3 regions of the Bacillus sp. CGMCC 1.60114 genome follow, and region 3 is predicted to be linked to each of the others. Evidence: riboswitches for the same ligand, from Rfam matches in the RefSeq annotation. Region 3 holds a riboswitch; each other region holds the start of a gene.
What was found. A riboswitch is a leader RNA that binds a small molecule or an ion and turns the genes downstream of it on or off. The one in region 3 is predicted to bind thiamine pyrophosphate.

Region 1: another riboswitch for thiamine pyrophosphate. It lies ahead of tenA (thiaminase II); the one in region 3 lies ahead of thiC (phosphomethylpyrimidine synthase ThiC).
Region 2: another riboswitch for thiamine pyrophosphate. It lies ahead of thiM (hydroxyethylthiazole kinase); the one in region 3 lies ahead of thiC (phosphomethylpyrimidine synthase ThiC).

The regions. Positions count from the first base shown of each region.
Region 1 is NZ_JBHTHG010000119.1:5,575-8,862, forward strand. Features, by position in the region: gene ACFQZ1_RS25520 (SH3 domain-containing protein) at 1-713, opposite strand, end outside; TPP riboswitch at 1,123-1,230, shown strand; TPP riboswitch at 1,290-1,390, shown strand; gene tenA (thiaminase II) at 1,472-2,167, shown strand; gene ACFQZ1_RS25530 (ABC transporter ATP-binding protein) at 2,136-2,885, shown strand; gene ACFQZ1_RS25535 (ABC transporter permease) at 2,882-3,288, shown strand, end outside.
Region 2 is NZ_JBHTHG010000005.1:113,199-116,486, reverse strand. Features, by position in the region: gene thiE (thiamine phosphate synthase) at 28-681, opposite strand; gene thiM (hydroxyethylthiazole kinase) at 697-1,506, opposite strand; TPP riboswitch at 1,579-1,688, opposite strand; gene ACFQZ1_RS02805 (DNA topoisomerase III) at 1,887-3,288, shown strand, end outside.
Region 3 is NZ_JBHTHG010000112.1:93,559-96,846, forward strand. Features, by position in the region: gene ACFQZ1_RS18265 (hypothetical protein) at 1-5, opposite strand, end outside; gene thiC (phosphomethylpyrimidine synthase ThiC) at 161-1,921, opposite strand; TPP riboswitch at 2,064-2,179, opposite strand; gene ACFQZ1_RS18275 (arsenic transporter) at 2,384-3,288, shown strand, end outside.

The DNA.
Region 1 (3,288 bases), on a different contig from region 3:
AGTATATATTGTTGTGCGACATAGCCATATCCTGATCCGAATCGAATTTTATACCATGTGCCAACCTGTCCAACGACTTGTACCTGTGTTCCATTCTTTAAAGAGCCGATAACAGCAGTATTTGTACCAGCACCGCTGCGTACTTTTAATGCTGGGGTAGCAACATAATAAGAGCTTCCGCCTTGTACAGTAACTCCTTTTACTAGTGGCTGAGTTCCGTTAGATAAAAACTCTTTCTTTACATAGCCATTTGTCCCGTTATGTATAATTTTATACCATCCATTTTCTTCTTCTTGAACAGTAACAAATTTCCCATTTGGTAATACATCAATAATTTCAGATTGTGTATTTGGTTCAGAGCGAACGTTTAATGCATCTGCATTAACGATATATTGTTGCTTACCATTACTTGGTTTTGTTAAAGAAATTGCTTCCTTTTTAACATAGCCAGTTTTATTTTGAGTTTGAATTTTATACCATTCGTCTGTTGTTTCAAGAATTGTAACGGGAGTATCACGTACACTGTTTTCAATAACAGAATCTGTTGCTTTAGGACTAGAATACATTTGTAATGTATTCGTTTTTACATAACCAATTTTTGTTTTTGGTTTTTGCTCTGCTGCTACAGTTTGTACAGTGGAATCTGTCATAGATGGGAGCATAGAAGCGACTGCGACAGTAGCTGCTGTTATTGCTGCGGTTTTCATGTTCATATAACTAGAGACCTCCTTATGTAATAATTTGTTATACTCTTAATTATAATATAACAATATTAAATTTGTCTTGTGTGCATAGAAATGTAATACTAAAAAAAATATATGAACATTTTTTTAGCTATAAAGTCATATAATAAAAGGATAGCAGATTTATTAGTATTATGAAAATAGATAAAAGAAATTTGCGTTTTTCTAAATTTACAAAACACATAGAGAATGATGCTGTATTCCGCTCAAAATATTGATATTTTAAGGAGATGTTTTAAGAGGAAAAGCTTCCCATAAGACGTATTTTGGTTTAATTGACCATTTTTGGATTAAAATTAACACATATGGAAATTTGACTTTATAACTTAAAAGAGTTGCCCATGAGATATGGCGATGGTATACTGACTATGTTAAATGAATATAATGCTAGGGGAGCTAGTGTTGCTAGCTGAGAGTAAGACCGTAGTCTTTGACCCTTGAACCTGATCTAGATGATGCTAGCGTAGGGAAGCAATTTGGACGATGTAAATAACGTCCCCGTTTCTTTATGCATAGAAACGGGGATTTTTTATTGAAAATTTAATAGAACACCACTAGGGGTGCTTGAAAGCTGAGAGAGGTAGAAACCTTAACCCTTATAACCTGATCTAGGTGATACTAGCGTAGGGAAGTGGAAACAACAAATGAAGTTTTTTTGTTTGCTGTGGCCACTTCTTATATAGAAGTGGTTTTTTATTTGGAGAAATATATAGGAAGGGGAAATATAGATGACATTTTGTGAAAGGTTATTTGAAAAGGTACAACCTATTTGGGAGAAGAGCCATAATCATCCATTTGTAACGGGTATGGGAGATGGAACGTTAGAGAAAGATAGATTTCAATATTATATTGTTCAAGATTATTTGTATTTGTTAGATTACGCAAAATTATATGCAATCGGTGTTGTAAAAGCAACAAACCCAAAAGTAATGGCGAAGTTTGCTGAACAAATCGATGGGATTTTAAATGGAGAAATGACGATTCATAAACAATACGCAAAGCGTTTAGGAATTTCTGTTGAAGAAATGGAATTAGCAAAGCCATCTGCTATGAATCTAGCATATACAAACTATATGATGTCCGTATCACAGAACGGTACACTTGCTGAGTTAATTGCAGCGTTGCTTCCGTGTATGTGGAGTTATTGGGAAATTGGAAAGCGTTTAAATGATATTCCAGGAGCACGCGACCACGAATTTTTTGGTGAATGGATTCAAGGGTATAGCTCTGAAGAATACGGAAATCTTTGTGTATGGTTAATTGATCTATTTAATGAAATTACAATTGGGAAAACAGAAGAAGAATTAAATCGTTTAGAAGAAATCTTCTTATATTCCAGTCGTTTTGAATATTTATTCTGGGATATGGCATATCGTAAGGAGATGTGGGGTTTTGAGGAGCAAGAACATACTACAATTTCATAATGTTTCCTTTCATTATGATGAGAAGCAGATTATAGCGAATCTTGATGCTGCAGTACAACAAGGAGAATTCGTTAGTATTATTGGTCCGAGTGGCTGCGGGAAAAGTACATTGTTTCGGCTCATTACAGGGCTCGAGAAAGCAAACGAGGGCACTGTTGATGTAATAGGAGAAACGAATCACCCTGTTGGATATATGCCACAAAAAGATATGTTACTTCCATGGCGAACGATTATCGAAAATGCAGCATTGCCTCTTGAATGTCAAGGTGTGAAGAAAAAAGAAGCACAAATGCAAGCACAAAAATTATTGGAGCAGTTTGGACTGCAAGGGTATGAAAATAAACAGCCAAAAGATTTATCAGGTGGAATGCGTCAACGTGTATCTTTTATTCGTACGTTGTTAACGGGCGGTGATCTTTTACTATTAGATGAACCATTTAGTGCACTCGATGCATTGACGAAAGCATCTCTGCAGGAGTGGTTGTTTGAACAATGGAAGCATTGGCAAAAAACGATTGTATTTATTACACATGATGTTGAGGAAGCGCTTTATCTTTCCAATCGTATTTTTATCGTAACAGAGCAGCCCATTACATCATTGACAGAACGGATTGTACCTCTTGGACAAGAACGATCTCGAATGGATTTGCATCGCCCGGAAATGTTGGCGTTAAAAGATGAGCTCATTGGGATGTTACAACGGCAGGTACTTGTATGAAAAGAATTGTAGACTATGTTCCAGCTTTTATTGTTACTGCTATTTTTCTTATCGGTTGGGAAGTAGGAGCGAGGATTCTTGATGAAATGTACATTTTACCCTCCCCAAGTGCCATTGTTCGAAAAATATGGGATTTGCGGGATATATTGCTTACAGTGCATTTACCAGCAACTCTTTCTGTTACAGTTATCGGTATTGTCATTTCCGTTGTATTAGGTGTTAGTTTAGCAATGATGATGAGTATGAGCTCATTTGCTGAGAAAGCATTTTATCCATTATTAGTTGCTTCACAAACAATTCCAATTACAGCTTTGGCACCGTTATTTGTTTTATGGTTTGGCTACTCTATTTGGAGTAAGGTTGTTGTCACAGTACTTATTACGTTCTTCCCAATTGCGGTGAA
Region 2 (3,288 bases), on a different contig from region 3:
AAATGGTTCTTTTCATATATTAGCTTATTATTTTCTTACTAACTCGGCTAATTTCTTCGTACTATTATAAGGAGAATCTGCTAAGCTAATTGCAGAAATAATAGACACCCCGTCCGCACCTGCTTCAACGACAGAAGCAGCATTTTCAATTGTAATTCCACCAATACCGACAATCGGAATTTCAATGCCACTTTCGCGGAAGAAACGTAATCCTTCCGTTCCTTGTACTGCTTTTGCATCTTTTTTCGTATTTGTTGGAAAAATCGGTCCTACCCCTAAATAATCCGCGCCATTTTCAATCGCAAACCGTGCTTCTTCTATTGTATGAGCGGATACACCGATAATTTTATCTCCCATTTTTTCACGTACTGTCTTAATGCCCTCATCATCTTGTCCAACATGAACGCCATCTGCATCTAATTCTAGCGCTAATTCCACATCATCATTTACGATAAACGGAACATTATATTCTTTACATAAAGACTGAAGCTGTTTTGCAAATGCATATCGTTCTTCTCCAGTTAACGCTCCGTCACCTTTTTCGCGATATTGAAAGATTGTAATCCCACCATCAAGTGCTTCTTTCATGACTTGCAATGGATCTTTGCGGCAATTATTGCTCCCCATAATAAAATATACTTGTAATAGCTCGGACATATACTGTTTATCGATGCGCGCCATTTCTCTCATCCTTTCTTACCGAACTTCTTCGACATTCCCATATTGTTCAACGTCTTTTGCAGTAACACTTGCTAACTGATTAAGAAATTCAATTTGGAAACTTCCTGGTCCCTGTTCAGCTGTTTTGTTTGCCGCAATTTCTGCCGCTACACCGTAAAACGTTACTGCTGCGACTGCTGCTTTTACATAGTCTCTTTCGACTGCTGCAAATGCTCCAATCACAGATGTTAATAAACAGCCCGTTCCTGTTACTTTTGTTAAAATGGGATGACCGTTACGAAGAATGAATGTTCTTTCTCCATCTGTTATAACGTCTTCTTTTCCAGTAATAACAATAGCGGTATCTAGCTGCTCTGCTGCTTGTTTCGCAATTGAAACAACATCACCGTTTCCTTCCCCTGCATCAACACCTTTAATCTCCCATTTCTCATCAATAACATTTGCAATTTCCGCTGCATTGCCACGGATGATTGCTAGTTTCACTTCACTTGGAATATGTCTCGCAACTTCTGTTCGATACAAAGTTGCACCAGCACCAACAGGATCAAACAAAACTGGTACATTGTGTGTATTTGCTGATTTCCCAGCAATGAGCATCGCTTCTACTTCTTCCGGGCGAAGTGTTCCCATATTTAAAACAAGCGCTCCAGCAATGCTTGCCATTTCAGCTACTTCTTCTTTCGCATATGCCATCACAGGCGATGCACCTAATGCGAGTAAACCATTAGCTGTAAAATTTGTCACAACAACATTTGTAATATTATGAACGAGTGGATTTCTTTCTCGTACTGTTTCAATTACTTGTGCAATTTCTTCGATTTTCATATTTGTCCATCTCCTTTTCTAATAATGGGAGATATAGCCAAAAAGACACTTTGCGCATGCAAAGTGTCTTAATATATGCTTTCACACTCTCCCTACGCTGGCATTATCCAACAGGTTCAAATGGTCAACGACAGATTAGCCGTACTCTCAGTTTGCATCCGCAAACTCCCATGTGTTTTATTATTCATCTAATTCAGAGTCTACTCTTATTCTCTCAAAATCACAAGTTACATTTTGTTATGAAAATTCTTCTCCTCTTAACTAACCAAAGATATAGAGTATTTCATTCATAACAATGGATGCGAATCTTCGGAATAACTGAATCCAAAAGGGATGTATGCTATAGTTAACTTACGGAAATTCGAAAGGATGTTTGAAATATGGCAAAAAGTGTTGTAATTGCTGAAAAACCTTCTGTTGCACGTGATATTGCACGTGTATTGAAGTGTGATAAAAAAGGAAATGGTTATATTGAAGGCAGTAAGTATATCGTTACTTGGGCTTTAGGGCATCTCGTTACATTAGCAGATCCAGAAAGTTATGATATGAAATATAAAAAATGGAATCTAGAAGATCTTCCAATGCTACCTGAACGCTTAAAATTAACAGTAATCAAGCAGACTGGCAAACAGTTCAATGCTGTTAAAAGTCAACTGACTAGAAATGATGTAAATGAAATCATCGTGGCTACAGATGCAGGAAGAGAAGGAGAATTAGTCGCTCGTTGGATTATTGATAAAGTTAAAATTAATAAACCTATTAAACGTCTATGGATTTCATCTGTTACTGATAAAGCAATTAAAGATGGCTTTGCAAACTTGAAGCCTGGTAAAGCATATGACAATTTATATGCTTCAGCTGTCGCACGTTCGGAAGCCGACTGGTATATCGGTCTTAACGCAACACGTGCATTAACTACAAGGTTCAATGCACAACTAAATTGCGGTCGTGTACAAACGCCTACTGTGGCGATCATTGCGGGTCGTGAAGACGAAATTAAAAACTTCAAAGCGCAAACATACTATGGTATCGAGGCTCAAACAACAGACAAGTTAAAATTAACTTGGCAAGATGCGAAAGGCAATAGTCGTAGTTTCGATAAAGAAAAAATCGATGCGATTGTAAAAAAACTAGGAAAACAAAATGCTACTGTAGTGGAAATTGAGAAAAAGCCTAAGAAGTCGTTTGCTCCTGGTCTTTATGATTTAACAGAACTACAACGTGATGCGAATAAAATCTTTGGTTATTCTGCAAAAGAAACGTTAAATATTATGCAAAAACTGTATGAGCAGCACAAAGTACTAACATACCCTCGTACAGATTCGCGTTATATCTCATCTGACATCGTCGGGACACTTCCAGAACGTCTGAAAGCTTGCGGAGTAGGTGAGTATCGTTCTTTAGCTAATAAAGTCTTAAATAAACCAATAAAAACTTCTAAAGCGTTTGTTGATGATAGTAAAGTAAGTGATCACCATGCAATCATCCCAACAGAAAGTTATGTAAACTTCTCAGCTTTCACAGATAAAGAACGCAAAATTTATGATCTAGTTGTAAAACGTTTCTTAGCAGTTTTATTCCCAGCCTTCGAATACGAGCAACTAACGCTACGCGCAAAAATTGGCGATGAAAACTTCGTCGCGCGCGGTAAAACAATTGTTAATTCTGGCTGGAAAGAAGTATACGAAAATCGCTTTGAAGATGACGATGCAGTAGACGATTTAAAAGAACAGATTTTACCTCGCATCGAACAAGGCGATACATTAAACGTGAAACTAATTG
Region 3 (3,288 bases):
TTCATTTTTCTCCTTCCGATTCGTCTTACTTTTCATGTAGAGTATTCTTGACGGAATAACAAAATCCCCCTGCTCTCGCGCAGCAGGGGGACCATTATCTATATTAGGTTAGGGTACACATGATCATAGATTAAGAGGTGTTCAAAAAGATACTTTCTAATTATCGATATAATTGACTGCCTGTTTCTTTAAACTCTTCTGCTTTTTCTTTCATACCTTTTGAGATTGCTTCTGTTGTTTCTAAATCATTATCCTTTGCATACTCACGAATATCATGCGAAATTCTCATACTGCAAAACTTCGGACCACACATTGAGCAGAAATGCGCTGTCTTTGCTCCTTCTGCTGGTAATGTTTCATCGTGATATTCCATTGCACGCTCAGGATCTAACGATAAATTAAATTGATCACGCCAGCGGAATTCAAAACGCGCTTTAGAAAGAGCGTCATCACGCTGATGTGCTGTTTTATGGCCTTTTGCAAGGTCAGCAGCATGCGCGGCAATTTTGTACGTAATAACACCTTCACGAACATCATCTTTGTTTGGTAAGCCAAGATGTTCTTTTGGTGTTACATAGCAAAGCATTGCTGTACCGAACCAGCCAATCATCGCTGCTCCAATCGCAGAAGTAATATGGTCGTAACCCGGTGCAATGTCTGTCGTTAATGGTCCGAGCGTATAGAACGGTGCACCATGACAAATGTCGAGTTCTTTATCCATATTCTCTTTAATTAAATGCATCGGTACATGTCCTGGGCCTTCAATCATCACTTGCACATCATGCTTCCAAGCAATTTGCGTAAGTTCTCCTAATGTTTCCAGCTCAGAAAATTGAGCTTCGTCGTTTGCATCCGCAATTGAGCCAGGGCGTAATCCATCTCCAAGGGAGAAGGAAACATCGTACTTCTTCATAATTTCACAAATCTCTTCAAAATGTGTATATAAGAAGTTTTCTTGATGGTGATATAAACACCACTGAGCCATAATCGAACCGCCGCGTGATACAATTCCCGTTACACGCTTTGCTGTAAGCGGAATGTAACGAAGCAGTACACCAGCATGAATTGTAAAGTAATCTACTCCTTGCTCCGCTTGTTCAATTAGCGTATCACGGTATACTTCCCACGTTAAATCTTCCGCGATCCCGTTTACTTTCTCAAGCGCTTGGTAAATCGGTACTGTTCCAACTGGTACAGGCGCATTACGAATAATCCATTCACGTGTCGTATGAATGTTTTTCCCAGTAGAAAGGTCCATAATTGTATCTGCACCCCAGCGCGTTGCCCATGTCATCTTCTCTACTTCTTCTGCAATCGACGATGATACCGCTGAGTTCCCGATATTCGCATTTACTTTCACATGAAAGTTACGTCCGATAATCATTGGTTCTGCTTCCGGGTGATTAATGTTTGCCGGTAAAATGGCACGACCTTCAGCAATTTCCTTACGTACAAATTCTGGTTCCACGCCTTCACGAATCGCCACATATTCCATCTCTGCTGTGATAATTCCTTTACGCGCATAATGCATTTGTGTAACATTTTCCCCAGCTTTTGCGCGAAGCGGCTTACGTCCCATTTGCGGGAATACAGGCGTATGTGTAGCTGCTACTTTCACACCATCATCTTCCGGTTTCACTTCACGGCCTTCGTACTCTTCTACATCTCCGCGTTCCACAATCCAGCAGCGGCGCGGCGTTGGAATCCCCTTTTCTAATTCCACTGTGTAATCAGGATCCGTATAAGGACCACTCGTATCATACACACGAATAGATGGATTTGCTACACCGTTTGTATCGCTTTGCGCAATCTCGCGCATCGGTACTTTCATATCTTCACGCGTACCTTCTACATATACCTTCTGGCTTCCTGGTAAACTTGACTTCAACTCAATTTGCTCAGCTGAAACAGATTGTTTCATAAATGTGTTTCCTCCCCTGTGTCTTAGCGAAGTAACCTCCGCTTTTCTTTAGCTCAGGACGAGAACTAGCGGCCAACGTATGCTCAAATAAAAAAGCCAGGTCCATAATAAAGAATAGGACCTGGCAACATAAGGCATTGTTATGTAAAGCCGTTAACTTCCCTCCGCTGGTACGAACCAGATCAGGTCCAAAGGGTTAAGAAGTTTCAATGTACTTCTCTCTCAGCCCAACTCTCTTGGGCACCCCTAGTTTATCACTGATTAAGTTTTTACTACGTTCTTATCATACATCATTGTTAAAAAAATGCAAAGGTATTTATATCATTTCTTTTCCTTATTCAAAAAATGGGTATTTCACTCAGTACAAGCCGAATACGCACTTCATACATATAGTATATAAGCCAGTGCAGGACGTATGTCTTATGCAAACTTTTCACTATAAGAACAGGGGTGAAAGAGTTGATAAACCTACAATCTACAATAACCATACTCGCTTTTCTCGGAACCACGCTCATCATCTTTTGGCGTCCCAAAGGGATGAATGAAGCAATTCCAGCAACAGTTGGTGCAGTGATTGTCATTTTAAGCGGTACAGTTTCTCTTACCGACTTGGGTGATATTAGCTCAAAAATTATTGGCGCCGCCATAACAATTATGGCTACCATTGTTATGGCAATCGTATTAGAGAGTTTCGGCTTTTTTTATTGGTGCGCCGTTCAACTTGCTAAAAAAGCAAAAAGCTCTGGTATTCGCCTCTTTTGGTATACAAATCTTCTTTGTTTTCTCATGACATTATTCTTCAATAACGATGGTAGCATCTTAATTACAACTCCCATTTTACTGCTTTTGTTACATCATTTACGACTCACACATGATCAAAAAATACCTTACTTACTAAGTGGTGCACTCATCGCTACTGCATCAAGTGCGCCGATTGGTGTAAGCAATATTGTGAATTTAATCGCCTTGAGAATTATTGATATGGACTTATACATGCACACAGCCATGATGTTTGTTCCCGCTACGTTAGGCCTCCTCTTTATGTCATTTTTATTACTCATTGTTTTTCGAAAGAAAATTCCTCAAAAACTCCCGGTCTTATCGACATACTTAGATGAAAATTTCGTTAAAAAACCCTTTCATCCACTGCAACCACGTCCCGCAATTGATGAAAATCGTAAGCGAACAAGGTTTATGCTTGGCATTCTATTATTTGTTTTATGCGTTCGCCTCAGCTTATTTATAGCATCTTTCTTTCAGTTTTCTATCGCCATTGTAGCAGTCACCGGCTCCGTTATTTTACTCGGGTGGAGATGGTACAAACTGCGCATCTCACCTTATGATATGATTAAAAAAACCCCTTGGTA